4 regions of the Exiguobacterium sp. SH1S1 genome follow, and region 1 is predicted to be linked to each of the others. Evidence: riboswitches for the same ligand, from Rfam matches in the RefSeq annotation. Region 1 holds a riboswitch; each other region holds the start of a gene.

Region 1 (4,788 bases):
CTTCACATTTTCGTCCAGTCATCGATTCGATTCTCATTTATCGAATGTTTTTGGCCTATTCTTTATCATCAGTCGCTTCATTCTTAATGGACATCGGCGTTTACGCGTTGTTGATTTTCTTATTGAATCCATGGTTCGAATCAGTCCATGTCATCGTGGCGACGGTTTTGGCGCGAATCGTGTCTTCGTTATTCAATTATTACGTCAACCGGAAAGTCGTCTTCAAATCGAAAGCGAAGCGCTCGATGTTGAAATACTTTGGGCTGGTCGCTGTGCAGATGGCGCTGTCGGCGAGTCTCGTCTACGTGTTGTTCCTGCTGTTCCGGGACGGCGAGGTCATCCTCAAGGTCGCCGTCGACAGTGTGTTGTTCGTATTGAGTTACTACGTCCAAAAGAGATGGATCTTCAAACGCTAAAAGGCCCGACAGCTGTCGGGCCTTTCGTCAATAAGCGAGCGTTCCGAGTTTGACCGACGTGTAGCGGTGCAACTCGCGCACGTCGGTGATCCCGGTCTTGATCATCATGTCGCGCATGAGCAGGGCGCAGACGCGGGCGTCCTCGGCGGCATCGTGGTGGATGAACGGGACGTTCAAATGCTCGGCCATCGTGTTCAACTTATGGTTCGGTAGCCCCGGGTATAGCTTGCGGGACAACTTAACGGTGCAGCCGTATTCAATCGTCGGGAAAGTGAACAAGTCGTACTTGGCGATCGCTTTACGGAGCGCACCCATGTCAAACGCGGCGTTATGGGCTATGACGACGTCGACGGCGTTCAGTGTCGGATAGAGCTGTTCGAGCACTTCGGGCAATGCCGGGGCGTCCCAGACGTCGCTCGGGCGAATCCCGTGGACGCGAATGTTACCTTGGTCAAAGTCTTCCTCAGGATTGACGAGCAATTGGTTCGTCTCGACGACTTCACCGTCTGTAAGTAAACTCCAACCGACAGAGCAGATGCTCCGACTGTCGCGATTGGCCGTCTCGACGTCGATTGCTAGAATAGAATGTGGCATAAAAGTTCCTCTCTTCGTTAAAAATCTGTACAAAAAAAGTCTAACACAAGGTTAGACTGGAAAGCGATCATGCGGCCGAGAGGTGCCGACACGCCTCGGCGCAGCGCAAGCACGCCTCAGAGCAACGTTGGCAATGGTCGTATAAGTGACGCCCGCATTCGACGGCACACGTATCACACACTTGCGCGCAGAGCGCCGCGATCGGTCTTGTGAACGCAGAGTCGGTTTCGAGCGCGTTCAAGGTGAGTGTGGCGACTTCGGCACATTCTTTCGTCAACCGGATACATTCCGAGACCATCAGCAGGTCTTCTTCTTGTAAACATTTCGAGAAGCAATGGTTGCTCGCCCGGATACAATCGATCACGGCCAAAATCGTCTCTTCGACAGAGGCTCGGTTCATTGGAAGTCCCCCTTAAGATAAATGATGTCTTACAATCATTACCCGGTTCGTGTCGACTTAAACCGAGGCGGGGACACAAAAAAGCCGGCCCACATCAGTGGACCGACTTAAGGAATGGAGCATAGCGGGCTCGAACCGCTGACCTCCACGCTGCCAGCGTGGCGCTCTCCCAGCTGAGCTAATGCCCCGTTGGAAATTATTATATCATTCTAATAAATGATTTGGCAACAAGAAAAACGAAAGAAGTTTGAAAATCATTTTTTTGAAGTTTAATGAGCGCTAGAGCCGGGAAGAATAGACAGAATGTTATATTAAGAAAGCAGGTGCAACGTATGGAGATGATTTTGCTAGCGCTACTGCCCGCACTCATGTGGGGGAGTATCCCGCTTATCGTATCTATTGTCGGCGGCAAGCCGATTCAACAATTGATCGGCACGACGATCGGCGCGATGGTGATGGCGGTTGTCATCGCGCTCGTCTTCAAACCAGAGTTCACGACGCTCGCGATCGTGACTGGTTTCATTTCGGGTGTGTTCTGGGCGCTCGGACAGTACCTTCAGTTCCAGTCGTTCCAAATTTTAAGCGTCTCGAAAGCGATGCCGATCAGTACAGGGATGCAGCTTGTCGGGACATCACTGTTCGGAGTCATCGTTCTCGGTGACTGGAAGACATCGACCGAGCTATGGCTCGGCTTCTCGGCCCTCGTTTTGATCATCATCGGGGCCGTCATGACGTCATATCAACAAAATAAAGAATCTGACAGCAGTAGTGCTTTGAAAAAAGGGCTCCTCGTGCTCCTCGTTTCGAGCATCGGTTACGTGACGTATGCCGTCCTCACCAACTACTTTGAAGTCGACGGCATCACCGCCATCCTACCGCAGTCGCTCGGGATGTTCATCGCCGCGCTCTTGTTCAGTCTTCGTGAAAAAGATGTGAAAAAATTTGATCCGAAGACGTTCAAGAACATCTTCGCCGGGCTTGCCTGGGGCATCGGGAATTTCGGGTTGTTCGTCTCGAGCGGAGAAGTCGGCATCGCCACGTCGTTCGCCTTGTCTCAACTGAACGTCGTCGTCGCGACACTCGGTGGCATTTACTTGTTAAAAGAAGAAAAGACGTCGAAAGAACGTGTCTTCGTCTTTATGGGGATCGGTCTGATCGTGGTCGCTGGATTCATGCTCGGGCTCGCCAAGAGCTAAAAAAACGACGGGCATGGGGCCCGTCGTTGTCAGCTTGTCCACGTCTGGTCGATGAACTCGTCACGGCCAGATTGTTTCCGGTCCGCTTTATAGTGGGCCGGATTTTTTTTATGATAATCTTGATGATAGTCTTCGGCCGGGTAAAAGACGTCAGCCGGTAAGATTTTCGTCACGATCGGTTGTTTGAACTTTCCGCTCGCGGCGAGCGCGTCGCGACTCTGTTCTGCCGCCACGCGTTGCTCTTCCGTATGATAGAAGATGGCGGGCGCGTATTGTTGCCCGCGGTCTTGGAACTGGCCGCCGTCGTCGGTCGGATCAGTCTGAATCCAATACAATTCGAGCAGGCGCTCATATGAGAATTGAGAAGGATCGAACGTGATCTCGACGACCTCGTAGTGACCACTCGTGCCTGTCTTGACGTCTTTATACGTCGGATTGTTAACGTGTCCGCCTGTATAACCGGATACGATTCCTTCGATTCCTGGCTGTTCCTCGAACGGTGTCACCATGCACCAAAAACAACCACCTGCGAATGTAGCTTTTTCCAAAATAAAATCCCCCTCATGTTCATTCCAAAAAAACGCCCATGTCATCGACATGAGCGTTTTGTCATATCGTCCAAGGCGATGCCTTGCTGGAAGTAGCACCTTGCCGAAGTAGGTTGCTGTGAAGTCGTAGAGCCAGGTCTCTCGTTCACTCAAGATATCGATATGTAGTTGGTGACAGCATCATATCATCTGTCTCGTTTAAACGTCAACGATTTGGTGTGCGCCGAAGTTGAAATAGCGTGGCACCAACAATCAAGATAATGAGGGCGATGGACGCAGGGAATGCCCACGGCAAATCATCCCCGAACAATTGTAGAAAGAACAGGGCGAACACGGACAGTAAAACAAGGATGTAAGAGCGGGACATGGCTACCTCCAATAACGTTTCTTCTAGTGTAACAAGTTGCACATCCAATGGCGATAAAAACAAGGAGATTCGATGCATTCAGCGAATACCGAATAACATTGCCTATAAGGAGGGAATTGGATGCAAGACTTATTTGAACTAGACATCGAGACCGCACAGCGCGGATATAAAGAAGGGACGTTCACGGCCCGGGACGTGACGGCCTACTATTTGACACGGATCGCTAGCTTGAACGATAAACTGAAAGCGGTCATCCAAGTGAACCCGGACGCGTTGTTCGAGGCTGAGGCGGCTGACCGTGCCTACCGACGCGGAGACCGGCTGCCACTCCTCGGTATTCCCGTTTTACTCAAGGACAACATCGAGACGGCGGGACTCATGAGGACTACTGCCGGCGCCGTGGCGCTCGAGCATCACTTTGCGGGTCGTGACGCTGAACTCGTCCGTCGCCTCCGTGAGCACGGGGCGGTCATTCTCGGCAAAGCCAATTTATCGGAATGGGCCAATTTTTTGACTGAGGACATGCCGAACGGATGGAGCGGGGTCGGTGGCCAGACGCTCAATCCGTATGGTGACAATCTCGACGTCGGCGGTTCGAGTTCTGGTTCGGCGTCAGCGGTCGCTGCGAACTTGACGATGCTCGCTGTCGGCAGCGAGACGAGCGGGTCGATCATCCACCCGAGCGTCCATAACGGCATCGTCGGCATCAAACCGACGGTCGGGCTCATCAGCCGGAGTGGGATCATCCCGATTTCGCGGTCGCAAGATACGGCCGGTCCGATGGCGCGGACGCTCCGCGACGCGGTGCTCGCACTAGAAGCGATGTGCGGGGAAGACGACTCGGACCCGGCGACGACACATCTACCGGCCGGTCCACCGTACCGGACGTGTCTCGACGAACGTCAAGCCGTCGGCATGCGCGTCGGTTTCGTGAAGGCGGAACTGTCGGATGAAGAACAGACGCTCTATCAAGCGGCGCTGGCGTTACTCAAAGCGAGCGGGGTCGAGCTCGTCGAAGTCGACCTGCCGTCAAACGACGGACTTGACCAAGGCGACGTCCTCTACCATGAGTTCAAGCTCGGGATCGAGGCGTATTTGGCGACGACAGCGCTCCCGTATGAAACGCTCAAGGACTTGATGGACTGGAACAAGCTTCACCCGGAAACGATCCCGCACGGACAAGTTACGTTCGAGAAAGCGAATCAGTTATCAGGGCGTTTGACCGAGTCGAGCTACCTCGAGCGACGCTTAGCCGACGTCCGGCACG
Region 2 (4,788 bases), 370 kb from region 1:
TCACGTCGGTCACGTCGTGGGCGGGTGTGACGAATTTGGAGTGGACGTATGAAGAACAGCGTTCGATGCGGAAGATGTTGCGCCGGATGACCGGGGGAGACCCGGAGGCGGTCCATGAGGCGTATGTCGAACGGTCTCCGCTCTTCAAAGACTGGCAGGCGCCGACGCTACTCATTCATGGGACGGACGACGAGCAAGTCCGGCTTCGTCATGCGACCGCCCTCGCCGACAAGATCGGTTCGCAAGCAGAGCTTTGGATCTTGCCGTTCGCCCATCAGCTCCCGTTCTGGGAAAAATGGAAGACGACGGACCGAGCGATGGATTGGATGTTGGCGATTGCAAGAAAAAAATGACTAGTACCCGAGCGGGGTACTAGTCATTTTGAGTTAAAAGACGATTGGGCCGGCCGCGATGACTTTCTCACTCGCTTTCGTGAATCGTTTAAAGTTTTGTTGGAACTTCAAGGCGAGCGCTCGCGCTTCGACATCGTAATGAGCCGTATCTTTCCAAGTGTCACGTGGGTTGAGCACGTCTTGTGGGACGCCATCGATATGGACCGGGATGTCGACGTTGAAGATGTCGTGCTTCACAGTGTCGACGGCACGCAATTGACCGTTGATCGCGGCGTTCACCATGGCCCGTGTGTAGCTGAGCTTCATACGTGACCCTTCACCGTAAGCCCCGCCGGTCCAACCCGTGTTGACGAGGTAGACGTCGACGTTATGCTGCTCGATCAACTTACCGAGCATGTCGGCGTACCGTTCCGGGGCGAGCGGCAAGAACGGTGAGCCGAAGCAAGTCGAGAACGTTGCTTGTGGCTCAGTCACGCCGCGCTCCGTGCCGGCTAGTTTTGACGTGTAGCCGGATAGGAAGTGATACATCGCCTGCTCTTTCGTCAACTTGCTGATCGGCGGGAGCACCCCGTAAGCATCGGCCGTCAAGAAGACGATCGTGTTCGGGTGACCGGCCCGTGAAGGGAGCATCGCGTTATCGATAAATTGAATCGGGTAAGCTGCTCGCGTGTTCTCGGTAAGCGAGATGTTTTTGTAGTCGGCTGAGCGGTCTTCGTTCAAGACGACGTTTTCAATCAACGAGCCGAAACGGATGGCGTCATAAATTTGCGGCTCGTTCTCACGCGACAAGTTGATCGTCTTGGCGTAGCAACCGCCTTCGATGTTGAAGATGCCGTCTGGCGACCAACCGTGCTCATCGTCACCGATGAGATGACGTTCCGTATCGGCCGAGAGCGTCGTCTTGCCCGTGCCCGATAGTCCGAAGAAGAGCGCCGTCTCCCCGGCGTCCGAGACGTTGGCCGAGCAATGCATCGACAAGACGTGCTGTTCAGGTAATAGGAAGTTCATGACCGAGAAAATCGATTTTTTAATTTCGCCGCCGTATTCTGTTCCCCCGATCAGAATGGTACGTTTGGCGAACGAGACGAGGATAAACGTTTCTGAGTTCGTCCCGTCAACTGTTGGATCGGCCTTGTAGCTCGGTGCATAAATGACCGTGAATGGGTCAAACGCAGCTCTCGTCGGCCACTCTCGCAAGAACAACTGTTTCGCGAACAAGCTGTGCCACGCATACTCGGTGATGGCGCGTACAGGTAGCGTGTAGTGCTCGTCAGCTCCAGCCGAAGCTTCGAGATAATACAGCTTCTGTTTCGTCTCGAGATGAGTGAGGACTTTGTCGAGAAGAGCGGTGAACTTGTCTTCTGCGATCGGCTGATTGACCGGACCCCAGTCCACTAACGAGTTGCTGACTTCATCTTGGACGACGAATTTGTCTTTCGGTGACCGCCCTGTGAATTTCCCTGTACTGACCGATAAAGCCCCGTCTTTCGTCAGTACGCCTTCACCGTTACGAATGGCTTCTTCCACCAGTTCTGGAACCGTTAAGTTCCGTAATACATCGGCACCCTTAATTAATTCTTCGATTTTCAGGAGCGTAGTCGCCATCCTGAATCCCACCTTTCCCCTAAATAGATGTGGATGAAATCCGCATACTTCCGCGATTAATTAGTATGACACTTTTTATTATATGTGACACACTAATCAAAAACAAGCATTTCTTTACCCTTTAAAGTAAGCGCTTTCTTACAAAGACATTCTAACATATTCTGTATAAGCGGGGAGTGAAAAAACGGAAACCGTCAAAAAAATGTTTGATATTTCACAAACATAAATGATTTCCGTGATTACGAAGAAATTTACAAATTAAGCGGATACGCTTGACAGAACGGTATGGCATTTATATGATGGTGTTCGTAACGGATACTCTTATTCTGAGCGGTGGAGGGAACAAGGCCCTACGAAGCCCAGCAACCGTCCGATCCTGTAGTCTTTTTCGGAAAAGGTGCTATCCTGAAGCGAAGCGACAGCTTCGAACGATAAGAGGGTAAGGAAGAACGATTCAACCTTTCCCATTGAACGTGGCGAAAGGTTTTTTTCATTACCGTCCCAAAGCAACGCGTAAGGGGAACGAGTACCGTCCACACATCACCCTTATTAATAGGAGGTTTTTCGAAATGTCAAACTTGAACCGTCGACTTTTCACTTCGGAGTCCGTCACTGAAGGACATCCGGATAAAATTTGTGACCAAATCTCAGATGCGATTTTGGATGCAATTTTGGCTGAAGATCCAAACGCCCGCGTTGCGGCTGAGACGTCTGTCACGACAGGTCTCGTGCTCGTAGCTGGTGAAATCACGACATCGACTTACGTGGATATCCCGAAAGTTGTACGTGAAACTGTTCGTGAGATCGGCTACACGCGCGCCAAATATGGTTTTGACGCTGAGACTTGTGCTGTACTCACAGCAATCGACGAGCAGTCGGCAGACATCGCACTCGGTGTCGACCAAGCGCTCGAAGCTCGTGAAGGTCAAATGACTGACGAAGAAATCGATGCGATCGGTGCCGGTGACCAAGGCCTCATGTTCGGTTATGCAACGAACGAGACACCTGAACTCATGCCGCTCCCGATCTCACTCGCTCACAAATTGTCACGTCGCTTGGCAGAAGTCCGCAAAAACGGAACGCTCACTTACCTTCGTCCAGACGGTAAGACGCAAGTAACTGTCGAATACGACCAAGACAACAACCCGGTCCGTATCGATACGATCGTCATCTCGACGCAACACGCAGAAGACATCACGCTCGAGCAGATCCAAGCGGACCTTAAAGAACACGTGATCGAAGCAGTCATCCCGGCTGAACTCATCGACGCCGAGACAAAATACTTCATCAACCCGACTGGCCGTTTCGTCATCGGTGGACCACAAGGTGATGCAGGTCTCACAGGACGTAAAATCATCGTCGACACATACGGTGGATACGCTCGCCACGGCGGTGGTGCGTTCTCAGGTAAAGATCCTACCAAAGTTGACCGTTCGGCAGCATACGCGGCCCGCTACGTGGCGAAAAACCTCGTGGCAGCTGGACTTGCTGACAAAGCGGAAGTTCAACTTGCATACGCGATCGGTGTCGCACACCCGGTTTCAATCGCGGTGGACACGTTCGGCACTGGTAAATTGAGCGAGACTGAACTCGTTGAACTCATTCGTGAGAACTTCGACCTTCGTCCGGCCGGCATCATCAAGATGCTCGACCTTCGTCGCCCGATCTACAGACAGACAGCAGCTTACGGACACTTTGGTCGCACAGACGTTGAACTCCCATGGGAGCAGACGGACAAAGCGGCAGTGCTTGAAGAAGGCGCAAAACGTTTCGCATAAGCAATAAAAAACGACCTTTCGCGAGAAAGGTCGTTTTTTATTATGCTTGTGGTTTATTTTCGTTTGTTGCGTTCTCGTTGCCAAGTGCCGTATCTTTCGCCTCGACGACTTTCTCGCCAATATCTTGCAAATCTGATTTTGCTTCCTGGGCCGTCTCGACGACTTTGTTCACGTCTTGTTTGACCGTGTCGACTTCACCGACAACTTTTTCATAGACGTTTTGCACATCGGTCGACACTTCTTGAATCATACCTGAAGCCGATTTCACTTGCTCGATGACTTGAGACGCTTTACCGGCCGGATCTTCTTTGATCGTGTCGACGAGACCGCCGACAGACGACTTCGCATTCGTGAGTGACTGTTTCGTCGTCTCACGGTTCGACGAGCTAAGTAGGGCGATCAGACCGCCGACGAGCGCACCGAGAAGCATTCCGGTCACGACGTTGATTCTAGGACCACCCGAGTTGGTTTGGTCGAATTGGCGATTCGGGTTGTTAGCGTTAGCTGCGTGCGGATCGTTTTGTAATGTTGGTTCCATGTCTAAGCACTCCTTTGTAAGTTGGCATTGGTACTCATATACCCTAGTTAAAATAGAAAATAACGTTCTGCTTGATTTCGACACGAAAAAGTAATAGAAGGGCAGGATATTTTTTACGTGATGGGGAATGATAGTACTAGATTGGCCAAAAGGGGGAAGCTGTTATGAAGATGCGGGAAGCCGTACCAGAAGATGCCGCCACGATTCGAGATATCGCACTTGCGACCATCAGTGTGACAGATGACGTTCGGTCTAAGGTGATGGAGCGCGCCTATCAACAAGAAGAGATCGTCCGGGCCATCGGTTCGAGTGAAGAAGCGAAAGAACAGTTGTTCATCGTCGGTGAGGCCGAAGGAGACGTCATCGGGTTTTACCATGCGATCGACCGCGGTGATACGTGGGAAGTGCTTCGTCTCTATCTTCATCCGGCTCACCATCGCCAAGGACTTGGGGCAGAACTGCTGACGCATCTCCAAGAGCGGAAAGCGCAGCCGATCGAGCTGTACGTCGAGAG
Region 3 (4,788 bases), 1.0 Mb from region 1:
GGTTGTCCGCCGATATGGGTCACTTCTAGCGCGCTCCGCTCCTCGATTTGAATCACATCGTCCGCCGTTAAATCAAACGTCGTGTGCGGGGCCGCGACGTAAAACGGGATCCCGTAATGTTTAGCCAGGATGGCGAGCTGAAGCGTGCCGATCTTATTGGCGACGTGACCCGTCCGTGTGATGCGGTCAGCGCCGACGATGATGGCGTCGACTCCTTTCGCCTGAATCGTCCAAGCGGCCATATTGTCGGTGATGAGCGTGACGTCGATGTCGGCCTGGTCGAGCTCCCAGACGGTCAGGCGTGCCCCTTGGAGGAGCGGCCGCGTCTCACAAGCGAAGACGTTAAACGCTATACCTCGCTCTTTCCCGACGTAAAATGGAGCGAGCGCAGTCCCGTAACGCGACGTCGCGATCGCCCCGGCGTTACAGATCGTCAAGACGTTCCCCCCTGCTGGCAGCACCGTGAGCGCATGCTCCCCGATGGCCCGATACGTGTCGACGTCTCGCTCGAACAGCGCGATGGCCCGATGTTTGATGTCGGTCGCGATCCTTTCAAAGTCATCGCCGACGTTAAGCCCGAGAAGTGACTCGATCACGTTTTGAAGATTGACCGCCGTCGGTCGCGTCGCGATCAACCGACGGCCGACGAGGTCGAGCCGGCGTGTGAAGTCCGGGTCATCTTGAAGCCGGACCGCTTCTTTCGCGAGCACGAATGCGCCGAAATAGGCGATGGCCGGCGCGCCTCGGACTTGTAACGTCTCGATGGCGTGCTCCGCCTGTTCGAGCGTCGCGATCGTCACGTACCGCTCCTCATGGGGCAGTAACGTTTGGTCTAAAATGACGAGCTCGTCCCGGGACGGTTCGAAGCGAATGTTTTGGACTGTCATACGCGTACCCCCGCTAACAGCGTCACTAATTCATCGATTGTCCGGACATCGTGGCGCTGTTTAATGAGCGTCGTGCCGAGCGTGAGCGCTTCCCGTTTCCGCTCGAACCGGACCGTTTCCGGTAACGTCTCGAGGTCATTGACTCCGGCGAGGCCGATGGCGCGGCGAATCAGTTCGCATCCGGCATAGCCAATCGTGTCGCTAAAGATGGTTTGAAGTAGTTCATCGACGAATCCGTCCGTGTTGAACGGTTCGACCGCCGTCTCAAACTTCGTCCGGAACGTCTTCTCAAACGTCTCCCATACCGTCAATACGTCGGTGAACCGCTCGAACCGTTTGAGTGGGTCATGGAACGTCGATAGCGTCAAATGGGCGACAATTTGCCCGATGTCAAAGCCGAACGGTCCATAAAAAGCGAACTCCGGATCGATGACTTTCGTCTCTTGTTGCGTCGCGAAGATGCTGCCTGTATGTAAGTCCCCGTGCAAGAGCGCGTCGTGTTTCGTGACGAAACCGACTTTCAGTTTCGTGACCTCCACTTTCAATTTCTGGTCACGCCAAAGCGCTTCGACGTCCTGACGGAGCGCGGTTTCGATGTTGTTCGATTCGGCATCTTTGTACGGATCGGTGAAGATCAGTTTTTCAGTGATATCGCACAGTTCCGGGTTGTAATAATCCCGTTCTTTCCGCTTCTTCTCAATCGGGCCGGCCGCATAGTCGGACGTCTCAAACAACGTCTGTCCTAAAAACTCACCGATGTGACGGGCAAGTTCAGGATACGTTTTCCCTTCCAAATAGCCCGTCCGGACGATATCAAAGTCGGACAAGTCTTCTAAAATCGTGTAGGCGAGCGTCCGGTCACTGCCGAGAACGACCGGGACGAAACGCGGGACGACGCTGGCGAATTCGCGCAACGCGAGCTGCTCGATCCACGCCCGTTCAAGTGTGAGCGGCCAACTCTCGCCGACGACTTTCGCATACGGTAGCGCCTGCTTGACGATGAGGCTCGTTTCGCCTTGACGGATGCGGAAGACGAGGTTCAAGTTGCCGTCCCCGATCTCCTCGCAATGCGCGATGCCCCCATCTTCGAGTAACCCTAACGTTCTGACGTGCTCGACGACTGTCTGTTCTGTAAATGGTTGATAAGCCATGTCTGTTTCCCCTTTCGGTATATTCCCCACAAAAAAAGCCCCTTTCTCCGCGAGAAAGAGGCACAGCCGTAACGGTTGTTCCTCTCATCTGTCAGACGTATGTCTGGTGGATGTAGCACCGTGCCTACTGGTCGGTTGCTGCGGCGTCATCGGGCCAATTCCCTCTGCCAACTCGCGATAAGAGTGTCGTATTCGATTGTGTGAACTTGTTGTGATGAATATTACGGACTCGACCCCACCTTTGTCAACGGCAATTTGCTGGAGCAACGGTCACTTTTTTTATGCATATATGGTAACAACGAACTCAAACTTTTTTTCTCAAAAAAAGGAATTGACGAACCGGATATTGTGTGACAAAATTCAATTAAATTTCACAACTTCAAAATACATTCTTATCAAGAGCAGACGGAGGGGACAAGCCCGATGATGTCGCAGCAACCGACCCGATTGGGCACGGTGCTAATTCTTGCAGCGTAAGCTGAGAGATAAGAGTTCATTTTTTTATGATGACCTCTTGCCTCGGCATGGGGTCATTTTTGTTTGACCGGAAGGAGGAACGAACATGAGTATTACTGCCACATATGAAATCAGCCGGACGGACCGCGTCGCGACTGTCGCCGAGAAAATCGCCCTCGAACTGACCGTCGGCACGTGGACGGAACTGCCTCACCTAGAGCAAGAACAATTAAAGGCGTATCGGGGCGAGGTCGTCTCAACGACGCATACGGAAACAACGAGCCGCTTCACAATCCGTTACCCGCTCCATAACGTCACGCCCGACTTCTCATCCATCTTGACGACGACGTTCGGGAAATTATCGCTCGATGACTCGGTACGCTTGATCGACTTAACGTTACCCGAAACGCTTGCATCTGAATTCCCCGGAGCAAAGTTCGGTGTTCAAGGCGTTCGTGAGTTGCTCGACGTACATGATCGCCCGCTCGTCATGAGCATCTTTAAAGGGATCATCGGCCGTGATTTACGCTTCTTAGAACAGCAACTTCGAGACCAGCTCGCCGGCGGCATCGACATCGTCAAAGATGATGAAATCCTATACGACAACCCGCTCACTCCGTCGCTTGAACGAGCTAAAATCGGGGCGGCCGTCATCCAAGAACAGTTCGAAACGACCGGGAAACGTTCGCTCTATGCCATCACGCTCAGCGGTCCGGTGTTCGGGCTGCGTGACCAAGCGCTCCGCTTGATCGAGGCGGGCGCGACGGCACTGTTGTTCAACGTCTATACATACGGGCTCGACACACTCCGCGAACTCGCAAGCGATCCAACAATTAACGTCCCGATTTTGGCGCACCCCGCGTTCGCCGGAGCCTTGACCGGCTCGATCAGCCACTCGCTCTTGCTCGGAAAATTGATCCGCCTCGCGGGGGCCGACTTGACGCTGTTCCCGTCCCCATACGGTTCACTTGCGACACCGCCTGATGAGGCGTTCACGATTCGGGATGGCAGTGCTCGGCCGCACTGGACGAAACCGATTCTACCGGTCCCATCGGCCGGTATCCATCCGGGGCTCGTCCCGGACATCATCCGTGATTTCGGCACAGACGTCGTCATCAACGCCGGCGGCGGCATCCACGGTCACCCAGACGGCGCGGCCGCCGGGGCCCGGGCGTTCCGACAAGCGATTGAGCAAGTATTGGGCGTGGCGAGCCAGACGAACGAGCTCGAAGCCGCGTTAAAGGCGTGGTCAAAACAATGACGATTCACATCTTGTGTGACTTCGATGGGACGATCACGGCCGAGGACAACATCATCGCTTTGATGCGGGCGTTCGCACCGCCCGAATGGCACGCGCTCAAAGACGATGTGCTCGCTCAAGACATCTCGATCCGCTCCGGGGTCGGGCAGATGTTCCAGCTGTTGCCGAGCGCTGACGCTTCGGCGTACCGTGACTACTTGCTGGACCGCATCACCTTGCGCCCAGGTTTCCCAGCATTTTTGGAAGAGATCCGAGAACATGGCTGGAAGTTCGACGTCGTCAGCGGCGGCATGGACTTTTTCGTGCACCCGATCTTGCAAGACCACGTCGCACCGGACCACATCTACTGTAACGTCGCCGACTTCTCAGGCGAGACGGTACGCGTCGACTGGCCCTACGCCTGTGACGCGCATTGCACGAATGATTGTGGTTGCTGCAAACCGACAATCGCCCGGACGATCGTCGATCCCGTTGATCGCTTGATCGTCATCGGTGACTCGGTGACCGACTTCGAGATCGCCAAACGGGCCGATTTCGTCTACGCCCGTGGGCAACTCATCACGCTCTGTGAAGCAGAAGGCATCGCCTATGCCCCGTTCGAGACGTTCGACGACATCACCCATCACATGAAGGAGGTGCACGTATGAGCGTGACCGCACGTTGGCTTGAACTCGCCGACATTAAAGACGAACTCGCCGCGCGCGACTGGTTCCCCGGAACGAGTGGCAATTTGGCGATTCGTGTCTCCGACGACCCGCTGACCTTCCTCGTCACGGCGAGCGGACGCGATAAACGAAAACGGACCGCGGACGATTTCGTCCTCGTCGACGCGGCCGGTCGCTTGCTTGGCGAACAAACTGGTAAACCGTCCGCTGAGACGCTGTTACACGTCGAGGTGTTCAACAAGACCGCGGCGGCGTGTTCACTCCACGTACATACGGTCGACAACAACGTCATCTCCGAGCTCCATGCCGTGAACGGTGAGGTCGTCTTCACGGGGCAAGAGATCATCAAGGCACTCGGGTATTGGGAA
Region 4 (4,788 bases), 430 kb from region 1:
GGCATCAAGTGCAGGGCGTTGACAGGTCCAATCAGTCCAGAGACACCGAATCCGGCACTGATCGGTGTTCCTTCGATACGAAGGATACCGGCGAGCGCCCCGAGAATGGCCGCGTTCGCGAGCACAGGGAGCATCATGATCGGACGACGGACGAAGTTCGCCATTTGAATTTTCGGTGAGCCGAGGAAGTGAGCGAGCGACGTCCCGGTCGCGTTCATCTGCCACCCGGCGATAGCGAGACCAAAACCGGCTGCGACGACGCCGAGGTTAGCGGCCCCGGCGGCAACACCGGACAGACTGATCGCCGTCGCGATCCCGACTGTCGAGATCGGGGAGACGATGATGAGCGAGAACGCCATCGCGATCAACATGCCCATCACGATCGGTTGGAGTTCAGTCATCGTCATGATGACGGTGCCGATGTACGTCGTGATCTGTGAGATGTACGTGAGTAAGAACATGCCGATTCCGCCGGCGATGACGATGACCGTCATCGGTAAAACGAGGACGGTGTACGTCTTTAAGCGTGGCGACAGCTGAATGACCATATATGTCGCGAGGGCGGCGGTCACACCGGCCGTGATGACGTCGCCGATTCCCGCCATGAGGAACGCGCCTTCCTCGATACGGATAGCGCCGCTCCCGACCTGGGTCGCAATGCCGATCGTGCCGGCCTCGAGCGCAGAACGTCCGAACTGCATGGCGACGGCTACACCGATGATGACGGGTAAGAGGCGCATCGCGATCGTCGTCGCGTCTAAGATGAACTGTAAAGACGGAAAATACGGTAAGATGGCTTTCGTTAATTCACCGAGCAATGCGCTCGGGATGAGGGCGATTAAAATAGCGAGACTGAGTCCGTTCAATACGTTCATCAAAAATTGTTTGCCTGTCAGTTTCGTTTGTTCCGTCATGAGTCGATTCACCTGTCCTTTTCTACGTATACGCTGTTATGTACGAAAGCGTTAAAGTTAATGACCATACTATGCCTCTTTTCGTGAAGCGTCAACAGGAAATGTTGAACGATTCAGAAAATTCGTGGGGTGAGCACAACTTTTGAACAGATCGGCTCACATTCATATACTTATAAAAGAGGTGAGAACAATGATTACAGACGGATTGTTATATATATACGCCCCGATGTGTGGAACATGCGCTGTGGCCGAGCGGATGCTCGCCGTCGTCGAAGCGGTCGACCCGACACTCGCGATTGACAAGCAGGACGCCAACTTTATCCCGCAAGAGTTAGAAGCGTATCAAGTCATGAGCGTCCCGGCGCTGTTAAAGCTTAAAGACGGCCAAGTCGAAGACCGATTATATGCGTTCCAAAACGTGCAACACGTCCTATCTTTCGTTAAATGAGATAGGATGATTAGAATAATCAGAAAATTTTAAATAATCAGTTGACACAGAAAGTTCACGAATGGTATATTCATTACAACATCTTACTTGAACACAATATAGGACGAGATTCTCCAGCCATCAAGACGTTTTAGAACAGCCGGTGCATCACTTTACGCGACTTTTAGGTGGACCTTCCCTTCGATTGTCCCCCAAAAAAATCAAGCGCAGGGACACCTACCGCGTAACCGCATGGTACGTTCTAAGGCCGAGTGATGGATGGCTTGAATCCCCCATATAAGGATGAACACTCTGATCGGGCAAAAGAGTTTCATCTATGGGTTGTCCTTCCGTGACTCAAGGTGCTACGTTCTGTGTCATCCTCGGATGGCACCTTTTTTTGATTTTTCGCACAAAATAGTTTGACATGAAAATAATGTGTCGCTATTATAAAGCTAATCGAATAAACAACACTCTTATCAAGAGAGGCTGAGGGACTGGCCCTATGACGCCCAGCAACCGCGGAGCAATCCGAAATGGTGCTAATTCCAGCAAGGTGAGAACCTTGGAAGATGAGAGCAATCGTTGTCCGTACCGATAAAGTACGCACGTTTGCTCAAACGTGTGTACTTTTTTTGTTGTCAGGAGGGAAAGGTATTGATTCAATTACGTAATGTGGCCAAATGGTTCGACACGAAGAACGGTCGAGTCCAGGCGGTTGATGATGTGTCGCTCACAATCGAGAGCGGCGAAATTTTTGGAATAATCGGATATTCAGGGGCGGGGAAGTCGACGCTCATCCGTCTGCTCAACCGACTCGAGTCACCGTCAAGCGGTGAAATCGTCGTCGCAGGGAGCGAGCTGACGAAGCTCACTCCGAAAGAACTGCGCGGGGTGCGCAAAAACGTCTCGATGGTATTCCAACACTTCAACTTATTATGGTCGCGCACGGTCGCTGAGAACATCAGCTTCCCGCTCGAACTGATCGGGGTACCGGCCAGTGAACGTAAACGCCGCGTCCAAGAGCTCGTCGATCTCGTCGGTCTCGCCGGACGTGAAGACAGCTATCCGTCGCAACTATCGGGCGGTCAAAAACAGCGAGTCGGGATTGCCCGCGCGCTCGCTACAAATCCAGACGTGCTCCTCTGCGATGAAGCGACGAGCGCACTCGACCCGAAGACGACCGATTCGATTCTCGAACTGCTCGTCAGCATCAATAAGAAACTCGGACTGACGATCGTCCTCATCACCCATGAGATGCACGTCATCCAAAAAATCTGTCATCGCGTCGCCGTCATGGAGGCAGGGAAAGTCGTCGAGACCGGCCAAGTCGCGGACGTGTTCCAACATCCGGAACAGCCGATCACGAAAGAGTTCGTCAAACAGATCGGTGCCGTCGACGACATGTCGCTCACGTTCGAGCATTTGAAAGCACGTTATCCGAGTGGCCAAATCGTCAAACTCAAGTTCTTGAACGAGACGGCCGAACAGCCGATTTTATCGGAAGTGTTGAAACAGCACGACATCGGCTTCAACATCATCGGCGGTAACGTGACGCAGTCGCAAGTCGGCGCGCTCGGAACGCTATTCATCCAATTGATCGGAGAGCCGGCTGAAGTCGAGCGGGCCATCGCCTCAATCCGATCGCAGGCAGTGGAAGTGGAGGTAGAAAGCGATGTTTCCTAATGTAGATTGGCAAGTCATGCTCGAACAGACGTGGGAGACGCTCTATATGACGCTCGTCGCAGGAGCCGCGACATTCGTCATCGGTCTCGCCCTCGGCATGCTCTTATATGTCACGAACGAACCGCTCATGATGAAGAATCGTCCGATTTACACGATCATCAGTGCGGTCGTCAACGTGTTCCGCTCGATCCCGTTCATTATTTTGATCATCTTGCTCATTCCGTTCACGCTCCTTCTCGTCGGAACGATGCTCGGTTCGACGGCGGCGCTCCCGGCGCTCATCATCGGTGCGGCCCCGTTTTATGCACGGATGGTCGAGCTCGCACTCCGCGAAGTCGATCGCGGTGTCATCGAGGCGGCCGAGTCGATGGGCGCGACGAAATGGCAGATCGTCTATAAAGTGTTGTTCCCGGAAGCACTCCCGGCCATCGTGTCAGGCATCACGGTGACGATCGTCGCCATCGTCGGTTACACGGCCATGGCCGGAGTCGTCGGGGGTGGTGGTCTCGGGAACTTGGCGTTCCTCGAAGGGTTCCAACGTTCACAAAGCGACGTCACGTTCGTCGCGACCGTATTGATCTTAGTCATCGTCTTCGTCGTTCAGTTTATCGGCGATCGACTCGTCTCAAAAATCGATAAGCGATCAGCTTAATCAAATACAATCATATGGAGGGTTTTATAATGAAATCATGGAAAACAGTACTCGGATTGACAGCAGCATCAGCACTCACAATTCTCGCGGCATGTGGCGGCGGGGACTCAGAATCAGGCTCGGGCGACGACAAGACGCTCATCATCGGCGCGTCGAACGTACCACACGCCGAGATTTTAGAGCACGTCCAAGACGAATATGAAGAAAAAGGCTACACGCTTGAAATCAAGAAGTTCCAAGACTACGTGCTCCCGAACAAGACGCTCGCAGCTGGCGAACTCGACGCGAACTACTTCCAACACGAGCCGTACCTCGAGTCACAAATGGCTGAGAACAAAGACTATAAATTCGCTTCAGCCGGCGGCGTCCACATCGAGCCGATCGGTGTCTACTCACAAGACTACAAATCACTCGATGAGCTTCCGGACGGCGCTGAAATCATCATGAGCTCGTCGGTCGCTGACCACGGACGAATCTTGACGATGCTTCAAACAGAAGGCTTGCTCACGCTCGCTGACGGCAAGACGACAGACGCGACAGTCGCTGACATCGTCGACAACCCGAAAAACTTGGAGTTCAAGACGGACGTCGAAGCGGCACTTCTCCCGCAAGCGTTCAACAACGGTGAAGGCGATGCCGTCCTCATCAACACGAACTACGCGATTGATGCCGGCCTCAACCCGCTCGAAGACGCAATCGCTCTTGAAGGCGAAGACTCACCGTACGTCAACTTGATCGTCACGCGTGAAGGCGACGAAGACGATGAGCGCGTCAAGGCACTCCTTGAAGTATTGACATCAGAAGAGACACAACAGTGGATCTTGGATGAGTACAAAGGTGCGGTCGTACCGGTTAAATAATGATTGATTTTAGGCTCGGGACATCCCGGGCCTTTTTTGTTTGCAGTGGTTTTGCTTCAATAATAGAAGTAAACTATTTATATGTAGAAAAAGGGGGGATCCGGGTGAGCATACGACACATTCATCCGCTGACGCTTGGCGTCTTGTTCGGTACATTTTTTGCACGGCTGTCGACGTTTTTTGTCATGCCGTTTTTTGCGATTTATCTCGCGACGCTCGGTTTCTCGGCGAGCGTGATCGGGACGGTGT

The links. A riboswitch is a leader RNA that binds a small molecule or an ion and turns the genes downstream of it on or off. The one in region 1 is predicted to bind S-adenosylmethionine.
Region 2: it holds a riboswitch for S-adenosylmethionine, as region 1 does, so the genes downstream of both, metK (methionine adenosyltransferase) here and msrA (peptide-methionine (S)-S-oxide reductase MsrA) in region 1, are expected to answer to the same signal.
Region 3: it holds a riboswitch for S-adenosylmethionine, as region 1 does, so the genes downstream of both, mtnK (S-methyl-5-thioribose kinase) here and msrA (peptide-methionine (S)-S-oxide reductase MsrA) in region 1, are expected to answer to the same signal.
Region 4: it holds a riboswitch for S-adenosylmethionine, as region 1 does, so the genes downstream of both, EVJ23_RS02515 (methionine ABC transporter ATP-binding protein) here and msrA (peptide-methionine (S)-S-oxide reductase MsrA) in region 1, are expected to answer to the same signal.

Annotation. Positions count from the first base shown of each region.
Region 1 is NZ_SJUZ01000001.1:54,245-59,032, reverse strand. It holds gene EVJ23_RS00325 (bifunctional glycosyltransferase family 2/GtrA family protein) at 1-416, shown strand, start outside; gene EVJ23_RS00320 (3'-5' exonuclease) at 444-1,010, opposite strand; gene EVJ23_RS00315 (four-helix bundle copper-binding protein) at 1,078-1,410, opposite strand; tRNA gene EVJ23_RS00310 (tRNA-Ala) at 1,526-1,598, opposite strand; gene EVJ23_RS00305 (GRP family sugar transporter) at 1,743-2,606, shown strand; gene msrA (peptide-methionine (S)-S-oxide reductase MsrA) at 2,636-3,154, opposite strand; SAM riboswitch class I at 3,216-3,315, opposite strand; gene EVJ23_RS15250 (hypothetical protein) at 3,360-3,521, opposite strand; gene EVJ23_RS00295 (amidase family protein) at 3,642-4,788, shown strand, end outside.
Region 2 is NZ_SJUZ01000001.1:425,538-430,325, reverse strand. It holds gene EVJ23_RS02225 (alpha/beta hydrolase family protein) at 1-353, shown strand, start outside; gene pckA (phosphoenolpyruvate carboxykinase (ATP)) at 387-1,958, opposite strand; SAM riboswitch class I at 2,277-2,396, shown strand; gene metK (methionine adenosyltransferase) at 2,528-3,736, shown strand; gene EVJ23_RS02210 (YtxH domain-containing protein) at 3,777-4,274, opposite strand; gene EVJ23_RS02205 (GNAT family N-acetyltransferase) at 4,439-4,788, shown strand, end outside.
Region 3 is NZ_SJUZ01000001.1:1,096,972-1,101,759, forward strand. It holds gene mtnA (S-methyl-5-thioribose-1-phosphate isomerase) at 1-887, opposite strand, end outside; gene mtnK (S-methyl-5-thioribose kinase) at 884-2,038, opposite strand; SAM riboswitch class I at 2,120-2,222, opposite strand; SAM riboswitch class I at 2,428-2,530, shown strand; gene EVJ23_RS05545 (2,3-diketo-5-methylthiopentyl-1-phosphate enolase) at 2,601-3,755, shown strand; gene EVJ23_RS05550 (2-hydroxy-3-keto-5-methylthiopentenyl-1-phosphate phosphatase) at 3,752-4,402, shown strand; gene EVJ23_RS05555 (methylthioribulose 1-phosphate dehydratase) at 4,399-4,788, shown strand, end outside.
Region 4 is NZ_SJUZ01000001.1:487,045-491,832, reverse strand. It holds gene EVJ23_RS02525 (PTS sugar transporter subunit IIC) at 1-914, opposite strand, end outside; gene EVJ23_RS02520 (thioredoxin family protein) at 1,105-1,362, shown strand; SAM riboswitch class I at 1,815-1,920, shown strand; gene EVJ23_RS02515 (methionine ABC transporter ATP-binding protein) at 1,999-3,027, shown strand; gene EVJ23_RS02510 (methionine ABC transporter permease) at 3,017-3,679, shown strand; gene EVJ23_RS02505 (MetQ/NlpA family ABC transporter substrate-binding protein) at 3,709-4,539, shown strand; gene EVJ23_RS02500 (MDR family MFS transporter) at 4,644-4,788, shown strand, end outside.